DNA from 3 places in the Ruegeria sp. YTSC325 genome. Region 3 is predicted to be linked to each of the others. Evidence: riboswitches for the same ligand, from Rfam matches in the RefSeq annotation. Region 3 holds a riboswitch; each other region holds the start of a gene.

Region 1 (3,269 bases), on a different contig from region 3:
GCAGCCACAACGAGCCCCGCTTGGGTCGATGTCCAACCTCTCACTTCATCCCCGACAGTTTTGACCGGTTTAGACACGCAGCACTTATGCGATCAAGCGCGGCCATAGGGACGCGTTGCGACGCGCGAACGCGCCGATATGGCCAATGTCCTTAAGTCCGAATTCCTGCGGCGACAGCACATGACGCCGAGCGCTGGAGCCGTACAGATCTGCCAACCGCCAAACGGCTTCGGGCGGAACCATCTGGTCGTCCTCGAAAGTGAACAGATCGACCGGTTTGCCTTTCTCTGCCCAGGTTGCGGCAGGTAGCGTTTTTCCGATTTCTGGCAGATAATTTTGGGGTGCCGTGCACCACTTGCGCCACTGCCAGTAAACCGATGCAGGCAGGTCGGCCCCAAATCCCACTGCCTTTCCTGGCAGGTATCCAACTGTTTTTACCGCCAGCGGAACATGTCCATACCAGAACAAGGACGCCAACGCGCGATAAGGCCAAGGGTGATCACTGATTGTCACCAGCCCCGAACACACACAGATCATGCGATCTATATGGTCGATATCAGGTTGTATTGGCCCCAACATCCCTCCGACCGAGTGCCCTATGCTCCAGTGTTCTGCGTGTGGGTAACGCTGGCGCATTTCCGCTCTGGCGGCAGGCATGTCGGTCAGCGCCCAATCCGCCATCTTTACCCGCGATTCCTGCAGTAATCCGGTCAGTGAGTGGCCAAAGTCACGATAGTCGTAGGTCAGGCAGGCGATCCCCTGATCCGCTGCCAGCCAATTCGCGAAATGCTGATAGTAATCCCTCGGGACACCGGTCGCACCATGTACAACCACGGCGACTTTGGGATCAGTCACGGGCCGGTACAGGCGCGCCGACAGCATTGCCGAACCGGCAGAAAACCGAAAATCCTCGGTCAGGACGGGGGGTGTATCATCCAGCATAGCGTTGCTCACCTGATCTGAACTGTTCGGTTCACCCCTTATCCCCACTTCTTTGGCCGGGCTGAGTCAAGGGCGCATCAAGATGACCAAACGTCCACTTTGCGCGCGCGCCCGCTTGACTCAAAGCCCGCTCAACCGCTAGCGATGGCGTGATGGTTCTTGTCCCGTGTCGGGACAAGATGAAAAGGGAACACGGTGCGGTTCTGCCCGGTCATGCCGGAACGATCCAATGCCGCGACTGCCCCCGCAACTGTAAGCGGTGAGCAATGCCGAAATACCACTGGCCCGCAAGGCTGGGAAGGTCGGCAACGCTATGACCCGCAAGTCAGGAGACCTGCCATCAAAGCAAAACTGTAACTCGGGCGGGGTATCCGGGCGGGATTGTCAGCGCGCTGTCACACCTGATCTACGCCCCGTTCCCCGCGCGGAGGGCGCATTATGATCTGGAAGACAAAAACGCACCAATTCAGTGCAACCCTATGTCAGAAAACCGGCAAGACCTGCCCGGCTCTGGCGCAGATGGCACGGGCTATTGTGCAGGCGATGGAATCCGCAGTGCCTGCCACGTCGGATGACTTCGCGTTGGACGGCAGCGGAGAGCTGGGCCATTGCCCACAGGGCTGCATCGCCCGATTCCGCGCCCAGAAAGATCAAATTCGCATCTTCTGCGGCACTAGCACGGACGCCTCGCTCGACGCGTTGGATGGTTATGCGGATATGCTGTTCGGCCCCGATGCTGCGGCCCGTCCGGCCGGCCAGTTGCCAGTGCCGCCCTGTGCCATGCTTGAAGTGTCAGAGCTGGCCCCGGCGCAACCAGCACAGCCCCAGCAGCATCTGGCGCTGTAACTCAGTCCGGCGCGCAGGTTGCCCAACGCATCTGCCCGTCGGTTTCAACCGCACAGGGCCGCACGGCGCGCAGGCGGCGCAACGCCGCGTCGGACGCGATGCCCTGTTCGACCATAAGCCGCAGGGCGATCATGCCCGACCGCCCGCACCCGCCCCGGCAATGCACCAGCACCCGCCCTCCACGCGCCAGAATATGCGCGGCAGACTGGCTGATCCGGGGCCACGCGGCCTCGGTGTCCGGCGACGGCGCGCCAAAATCTTCAATCGGCAGGTGCGTCCAGGTTATGCCCTCGGCGTGCAGGTCATCTCCCAGTTTTCCCGCTCCGGTCTGCTCCATCTCGGAGCTTGTGGTCATCGAAATCACAAGATCGGGCCGCCAGCGGCGAATGATATCCAAATCCCGCGCATACTCCCCCGCGCGCCCCGGCAGCGGCGACAGCGCGAAATGACCGGCCCCGACCTCGACCACGTGAATTGCAAATGGCTCCATCCCCGGCCTCCTTTCCACATAGCTTCTATGCTGTGCAAACTGACCTGCAAACCGAATTTCCCCCAAGGCGGCGGTGGACGCGGGCGGCGGGGGTCTCTAGGCTGCGTCGGAACCCGAATCCGACAGAGCAGATATGACCGACACGCCCAGCCCCGCCTATCAGGTTCTTGCCCGTAAATACCGCCCTGAAACCTTTGCCGATCTGGTCGGGCAGGAGGCCATGGTACGCACGCTGAAAAACGCGTTCGAGGCGGATCGGATCGCGCAAGCCTTTATCATGACCGGCATTCGCGGCACCGGCAAAACCACCACGGCCCGGATCATCGCCAAAGGCATGAACTGCATCGGCCCCGATGGCGAGGGCAAACCGACGACCGAACCCTGCGGCCAGTGCGAACATTGTGTGGCGATCATGGAAGGTCGCCATGTGGACGTGATGGAGATGGACGCCGCCAGCCGGACCGGTGTGAACGATATTCGCGAGATCATCGACAGCGTCCGCTATCGCGCGGCCTCGGCCCGCTACAAGATTTACATCATCGACGAGGTCCACATGCTGTCGACCAGCGCCTTCAACGCGCTGCTCAAGACGCTTGAGGAACCGCCCGAGCATGTGAAGTTTATCTTTGCCACCACCGAGATTCGCAAAGTGCCGGTGACGGTCCTGTCCCGATGTCAGCGCTTTGACCTGCGACGGATCGAGCCCGAGGACATGATCGGCCTGCTGCGCAAGATCGCCGATGCCGAAGGCGCACAGATCGCCGAAGACGCGATGGCACTAATCACCCGCGCCGCCGAGGGTTCAGCCCGCGATGCGACCTCTCTTCTGGATCAGGCGATTTCACACGGCGCCGGGGAAACCAGCGCCGATCAGGTGCGTGCGATGCTGGGTCTGGCCGACCGGGGCCGAGTGCTGGACCTGATGGACATGATCCTGCGTGGCGATGCCGCCGGGGCGCTGACCGAACTTGGCGCACAATATGCCGAAGGC
Region 2 (3,269 bases), on a different contig from region 3:
TTGTGCCTCGATTGCGGTCAGTTCATCCTTCCAACCAGATACAAGCGCTTCGGCCTTGTCTTCGACATGCATGACTTTGCCCAGCCGCAGAATGTCGTCAAACAAAAGGTCCATGCTGGCCTCGGGGCGGTCTTTATGCAGATGAACGCAGCTTTCAGTCAGGATCATGGTTTTGATCCCGAACGGGGCAAGTGTTTCTGGCGTTACATCACCACCGGGACGCATTCCATAGTACCAGCCGGCGAAGAACAGATCGGGTTCTACCGCGACAATATTTTCCACCGATGGATATTTCGGTGCCAGTTCGGGGATATCTCCACGTAGCGTGTCGAATTCAGGACTGGTTTTGTACCAGCCGGTGATGCCCGTGAGGCCGACGATTTTGTCTTGCAGACCCAGCGCAAAGGCCATGTCGGTCATGTTCATGTCATGTACGACCAACCGTTCGGGCTGGGTTTCAAACACCAGCGGTTCACCACAATTGTCTACGGTCACTTCATGCGCAGCAACACCGCTCGCCATGGCCATAACCAGAGCCACGGACAAGATATGTTTCATTTTGGAAATCTCCTGGAGGGTTGGGAAACAGTGGTTTTTCGTATGTCCAGCGCGGGGATCATCCGACCGTCGTGCTGAAAGAATAAGTAGTCGACGCCGAACGTGTCGCGCACATGTTGAGTCGTCAGGACCTCGGAAACAGGGCCAAACCCGGTCAGCCGGGTAGATTTCATCAACGCGACATGGGTGGCGAATTCGGGGATCATGACAATGTCATGGACAATCATTATGACGGTTATCCCCAGTCCAGCGACCAGCGACAACATCCGCCCTTTGGCGTCGGGATCCAAATGGTTCGTCGGTTCGTCCAAAAACAGAAGAGTAGGGTTCTGCGCCAGCGCACGCGCGATATGGGCGCGCTGACGTTCGCCACCCGACAACACTGCCATGCGCTTGTCGGCAAGCTCCAAAAGGCCGGTCAGGTCCAGAATTCGCGTCAAGTCGTTTGCGTGATCTTCAGAGGAGCGGTCCGAGCGAATTGGAATTTGCCCAAGTGCCACATAGTCACGCAGATGCAAGCGCCCATCGGGATATTCCTGCTGACTGACGACGGCAATTTTTCGGGCGCGCTCCGTCGCTGACAGTGTCTTCAAGCTCTGCTCTTGCACCAGAACGTCGCCTTCGGACAGAGCTTCAGCGCCACAAAGTAAGTTCAGCAGAGTGGTTTTGCCAGCGCCATTCGGACCGGCAATGGCCAGAACCGACCCCTCTTCAAGGTCGAACGAGATGTCTTGCAACAGAACGTCACCGTGAAAAGAATAGTAGGCTACACCACGCGCCTGCAGGAAGGGTCTGGTCATCATCGAGCTCCTCGAACAGCCAACGCCGGCATGCGCGCCAATGTCTTGGTTATCAGAGGCGCCGGCCTGTCTGTGGCCTTTGTCCAACCAGTTGCGCTGCCCAGGTATTGCGCGGCGAATTGGGCAAGAGCATTCAGCTCTTGCTCGGTGCCGATATCACCAAACAGGTATTGGGCTTTTCCTAGGGCCTGAAATCCGACAGTGACCGGGTGATCGCATCCAGCCATACAGTCTACTGTGCGCACTGCGAAACCCGCAGGCAATTCAGGGCACAAGGCATCCGCAATGTGCTGCGCTGCCTCCAAACCCTGACAGGTCGCGCAGATCAGAACAAAATGATCAGTGGGCTCGGCCATCAAGCGTCTGTTCCACGGCCCCTGGGGCCGTACTGAAACGCGGTCGCGCATAAAGGCGTACGAGGTACCATCAAGCCTCCTTCCAGGACGCCCCGCCCCGGGTTGGTTTCGGTTGCGATGGCAGGTCTCCTGACTTGCGGGTCGAGGCTTGGCCACCCTTCCCGACATTATTCACGTCAGTGGGATATTGGCTTCGCTCACCGCCTACAGTTGCGGGGGCAGTTACGGACTTGGCACTTAAACCTCACCGTATTCCCTTTTCACCGCTGGAGCATGCCCCAGGGAACCATCAAATGCGTCACTGCCCGAGATCAGATCGCCGGTCAACACAAATCACCGGAGGTTGCGCAGGAATGTAGTTTTGAAAATATGTTTCCTTTCAAGAAAATTGCAGGCGATAACGACGAAGCGAAAGGCGTTAAGGATAGGTTGGTGAAAGCATCAAACGATAGGTCCAAACCTCAGTTTTCTCAGGATCCCCACAAGGTCAGGGACCCCGGTGAAAAGAACCTCGAAACGGCGATCGGTCGTGAAATCCGCGCGTTGAGGTTGCAGCAGGGCGTGACAATTGCGGAATTGTCGGGGCTGACCGGGTTATCCATCAGTATGCTGTCAAAAATCGAAAACGGCTACACATCGCCTTCATTGACGACGCTACAATCGCTGGCCAATGCTCTGAGCACACCGATCACTGCATTTTTCCGCAGATATGAAGAAACCCGAAACGCAACCCACACCAAAGCGGGAAAGGGCGTTGAAACAGAGAGAGCCGGGACACGCGCAGGCCATCAATACAGCCTTTTGGGTCATATGGGGTCTAATGCCAGTGGTGTTGTGGTCGAACCCTATCTGATCACGCTGACGGAAGAGTCCGACACTTTCCCGACGTTCCAGCATGACGGGATTGAAATGCTCTACATGCTTGAAGGCGAAGTCGATTACAGACACGGCGATCAAATTTACCTGCTGGAGCCGGGTGATACGTTGTTCTTTGATGCGGACGCACCGCATGGACCCGAGTTGCTGCGCAAACTGCCAGCCCGCTACCTGTCGATCATCTCATATCCGCAGACGCGTTAGTCACGATTCGGCGATTGATAAACCGCTGCTGAGGTTTTGCGGGGTTGCTCTCCGTGATTTTTGAATGCGGGGGAAATAGATAGCCGAAAATATTCCCCTTATGAATATTAATTTCCCTTTGTTGATAACCTGAAGTTCAGGTGTTAGCGTCTGCCCAACTCAACACAGGAGAAGCTGACACATGTGTGGAATTGTCGGCCTTTTTTTGAAGGACAAAACGCTCGAGCCTCAATTGGGCGCGATGCTGACAGATATGCTGATCACAATGACAGATCGCGGCCCGGACAGCGCCGGGATCGCGATTTATGGACCTGTCGGAGATCAGGCAAAGCTCACCGTGCAATCCGACAATCCGGACGCGGATTTTCAGACTCTGGCCGAAGATTTGGCCGACGTCTTGACCAGCCCCGTCAGCTTGGGCCGCAATGACACTCATGCGGTTCTGAGCGTGGCCAACGACAAAGTCAGCGCTGCG
Region 3 (3,269 bases):
CCGATCCTGACCCATGCGCGCGACGATGCCGATCTGGTAGGCGTGGGCAAACGGGCGGGCCGCCCCTCGCCCAAGCAGGACCATGTCAGCCGGTTGCTGGTGGATTACGCCCTGACCGGGCAGCGGGTCGTGCGGTTGAAATCCGGCGATGGCGGCATGTTCGGGCGTCTGGAAGAAGAACTGGTGGCCCTGCGCGCGGCTGGGATCGAATACGAGATCATACCCGGCATCCCCTCGGCCGTCGCGGCAGCGGCGGCGGCGGGCATCCCGCTGACCCGCAGGCTGACCGCGCGGCGAGTACAGTTTGTCACTGGTCATGATGTCAGCGGCAAATTGCCCGAGGACCTGAACCTGCCCGCTTTGGCCGACCCGGATGCGACCACCGTCGTCTTCATGGGCAAGCGGACTTTTCCTCTGCTGGTCGAAACGCTGAACGCCCACGGTCTGCCGCTGGAGACGCCAGCACTAATGGCCGAATCCGTCTCGACCCCCGAACAAAAGCTGCATCGCAGTACTGTAGGCGCGCTGTCCGAAAAACTGGCGGATGAGATAGGCACCGCCCCGGCGCTGATCCTTTATGGCCCGCTGGCAGAGTTTGACGATGTTTGACCTGACCTTGATCGGCATCGGCACCGGGAACCCTGACCACGTGACCTTTCAGGGCGCGCAGGCGATCCGCTCGGCGGACCTGATCCTGATCCCCCGCAAGGGCGAGAATAAGGCCGATCTGGCCGGGCTGCGCGAAAAGGTCATTGCGCAGGTGACCGACACGCCGCCGCAGATCGCCTATTTCGACATCCCCAAGCGCCGCTCGGAAGACGGGTATCTGCGCGGGGTGGACGAATGGCACGAAGCGATTGCGCTGCGCTGGCGCGAGGCGATTGCCGCCCATCCCGGCGCACAGCACGTGGCGCTGCTGATCTGGGGCGATCCGTCGCTATACGACAGCTCACTGCGAATCGCGGCGCGGTTGGACCCTCAACCGACGACGCGGGTGATCCCCGGCATCACAGCGCTGCAGGCGTTGACGGCGGCCCACGCGATTCCGATCAACGAACTGGGTGCCCCCTACATCGTTACCACGGGGCGGCGGATTCGCGACGAAGGGTGGCCGGACGGTGCATCAAACGTGGCGGTCATGTTGGATGGTGAGTGCTCGTTCCAACATCTTCAGATGGCAGATTATGACATCTGGTGGGGGGCTTACGTGGGCATGACTGAAGAAATCCTGATCAACGGCCCTCTGACCGGTGTTGCACAGTCGATTCTGGACACCCGCGCCGCTGCGCGCGCTGATCATGGGTGGATCATGGATATTTATCTTCTCAAAAAGCGCATGATCTGACCTAAAACGTCGCAAATGACGATTGCGCTGCAGCAGATGTAACGGCTAAATGAACCTGTCTGGTCCTGTCGGCAATACCGGCAAGCTAAGAGGGAATGTGGTGAGACCGCGCGCGATCGAATCCACAGCCGCCCCCGCGACTGTAAGCGGTGAGCCCTGTTCAACCAGCCACTCCTGAGTTTCAGGGGGAAGGCGAACAGAGGCATCGACCCGCGAGCCAGGAGACCTGCCAGGCACGAATGAAAACACCAACCGTCGGGTGCGACGGTAAAGGAGAACTAAAAATGGCAACTCAAGCAACAACCGCTTCGACCTCACGCGTTGGTATCCTGCCGGTTATGTTCGCTGTGGTTCTGGGCCTTGGCGTCATCACGCTGACCGGCCACGTTCAGGCCGCGGCCCTGCATGACGCAGCCCACGATGTGCGCCACGCGACCGGCTTCCCCTGCCACTAAACCCATGTTTAGCCGTATCCTGACCAGCGCGTTGTTCGCTGGTGCTGCAGCGGGGCTGATTGCCGCCTTGCTGCAGTTGGTCTTTGTGCAACCTGTGTTGCTGCACGCGGAACTGTATGAATCAGGTGAATTGGTCCATTTCGGCGGTGACGTCGTAAGTGCTCACCCCGAGCTGCCGGGAATGTTCTCGGACCTGTTCCGCGATGCGCTGAGCGTCATTTTCACGATGCTTATCTATACCGGTTATGCGCTGATGATGATTGCGCTGATGTCCGTGGCTGAGGGCAACGGCCACAAGATTGACGGGCGCACCGGCGTTTTGTGGGGGCTTGCGGGGTTCATTGCCGTGCACCTCGCACCCGGATTCTCACTCGCGCCAGAAGTGCCCGGCGTGGCAGCAGCCGATGTCGCTGCGCGTCAGATCTGGTGGTTTGCGACCGTCGCCGCAGCAGGTGTTGCCATGTGGCTGATTGCCTTTGGCGGCACCCTGATCAGCTATGTGATCGCAGCCGCCCTGCTGTTGGCCCCACATCTGATCGGCGCGCCCGAGCCGGACGTGTTTACCGGCCCCGTTCCGACCGAGATCGGCGCGCTGTTTGCCGCACGCGCCTTTGGCATCGGAATGGTAGCCTGGGTTTTGGTCGGGGCATTCGCCGGATACTTCTGGCGACATGAAAGCCAGCGTGCCGAAGCTGCGGCCTGACCAGCACGCTTATGAACACGCCGAGACCAGCTCGGCGTGTTTCTACTACCATCAAGGAACATAAAATGGCACGCTCACTTGCCCTGTTTGCAATTGGCATGGTTTTTGGCAGTGGTGCAGGATTTGTGGTTGCGGCTGCAAATGGCGTCACTTTCGACGGCCGTGACCATGGCGATCCCGCACATCACAGTTCGTCTCACGCCGAGGCAGCCGCACACGATCATTCGACTGCCATCAACCTGCCTGCTGGCGCTGATGCTCCGGGGCTTGAGATCGCTCTTACGCCCGATCCTATGGCGGGCTGGAACCTGCATGTCATGCCGCAGAACTTTCGGTTCTCACCACAAAATGCCTCAAAGACCGATGTCGACGGCGAGGGGCATGCACATGTCTACGTAAATGGAGAGAAACTGGCCCGGCTGTACGGTAACTGGATGCATATCGACCATCTGCCGCAGGGCGAGGTCGAAGTCTCGGTCTCTCTGAACGCAAACAGCCACAGCCCGCTGATGGTCGACAACATCCCCGTCAGCGCGGCGGTCACACTACAGGTCGACTAAAGCGCCGGGATACGCGCCCGCAAACACATCCGGAGCCGCCCGCAAGGCCGGGCGTCTTCGATCCAGCCTTTGGGGCTTTCCAGATAGGTCCGGCAGGTCGCCACGATATCATCGGCGTCCGAAGCGACATCGACCCCTGAAAACACATATGACGCACCGCCATCGGCCTGCAGCGCGATGGCCACGGGTTCAGAGCATCCGCTGAA

Evidence for each region. A riboswitch is a leader RNA that binds a small molecule or an ion and turns the genes downstream of it on or off. The one in region 3 is predicted to bind cobalamin.
Region 1: it holds a riboswitch for cobalamin, as region 3 does, so the genes downstream of both, AC2FF7_RS10530 (hypothetical protein) here and AC2FF7_RS14930 (CbtB domain-containing protein) in region 3, are expected to answer to the same signal.
Region 2: it holds a riboswitch for cobalamin, as region 3 does, so the genes downstream of both, AC2FF7_RS21475 (DUF1636 family protein) here and AC2FF7_RS14930 (CbtB domain-containing protein) in region 3, are expected to answer to the same signal.

What each region holds. Positions count from the first base shown of each region.
Region 1 covers NZ_JBXWLY010000006.1:48,794-52,062, forward strand. Annotated here, with positions in the region: RNA gene ffs (signal recognition particle sRNA small type) at 1-46, shown strand, start outside; gene AC2FF7_RS10525 (alpha/beta hydrolase family protein) at 85-942, opposite strand; cobalamin riboswitch at 1,079-1,298, shown strand; gene AC2FF7_RS10530 (hypothetical protein) at 1,381-1,788, shown strand; gene AC2FF7_RS10535 (protein-tyrosine phosphatase family protein) at 1,790-2,278, opposite strand; gene AC2FF7_RS10540 (DNA polymerase III subunit gamma/tau) at 2,412-3,269, shown strand, end outside.
Region 2 covers NZ_JBXWLY010000024.1:18,730-21,998, reverse strand. Annotated here, with positions in the region: gene AC2FF7_RS21485 (ABC transporter substrate-binding protein) at 1-558, opposite strand, end outside; gene AC2FF7_RS21480 (ABC transporter ATP-binding protein) at 555-1,358, opposite strand; gene AC2FF7_RS21475 (DUF1636 family protein) at 1,358-1,714, opposite strand; cobalamin riboswitch at 1,817-2,020, opposite strand; gene AC2FF7_RS21470 (helix-turn-helix domain-containing protein) at 2,147-2,794, shown strand; gene AC2FF7_RS21465 (class II glutamine amidotransferase) at 2,976-3,269, shown strand, end outside.
Region 3 covers NZ_JBXWLY010000010.1:42,897-46,165, forward strand. Annotated here, with positions in the region: gene cobA (uroporphyrinogen-III C-methyltransferase) at 1-609, shown strand, start outside; gene cobF (precorrin-6A synthase (deacetylating)) at 602-1,345, shown strand; cobalamin riboswitch at 1,389-1,593, shown strand; gene AC2FF7_RS14930 (CbtB domain-containing protein) at 1,630-1,800, shown strand; gene AC2FF7_RS14935 (CbtA family protein) at 1,805-2,503, shown strand; gene AC2FF7_RS14940 (hypothetical protein) at 2,569-3,063, shown strand; gene AC2FF7_RS14945 (DUF1636 family protein) at 3,060-3,269, opposite strand, start outside.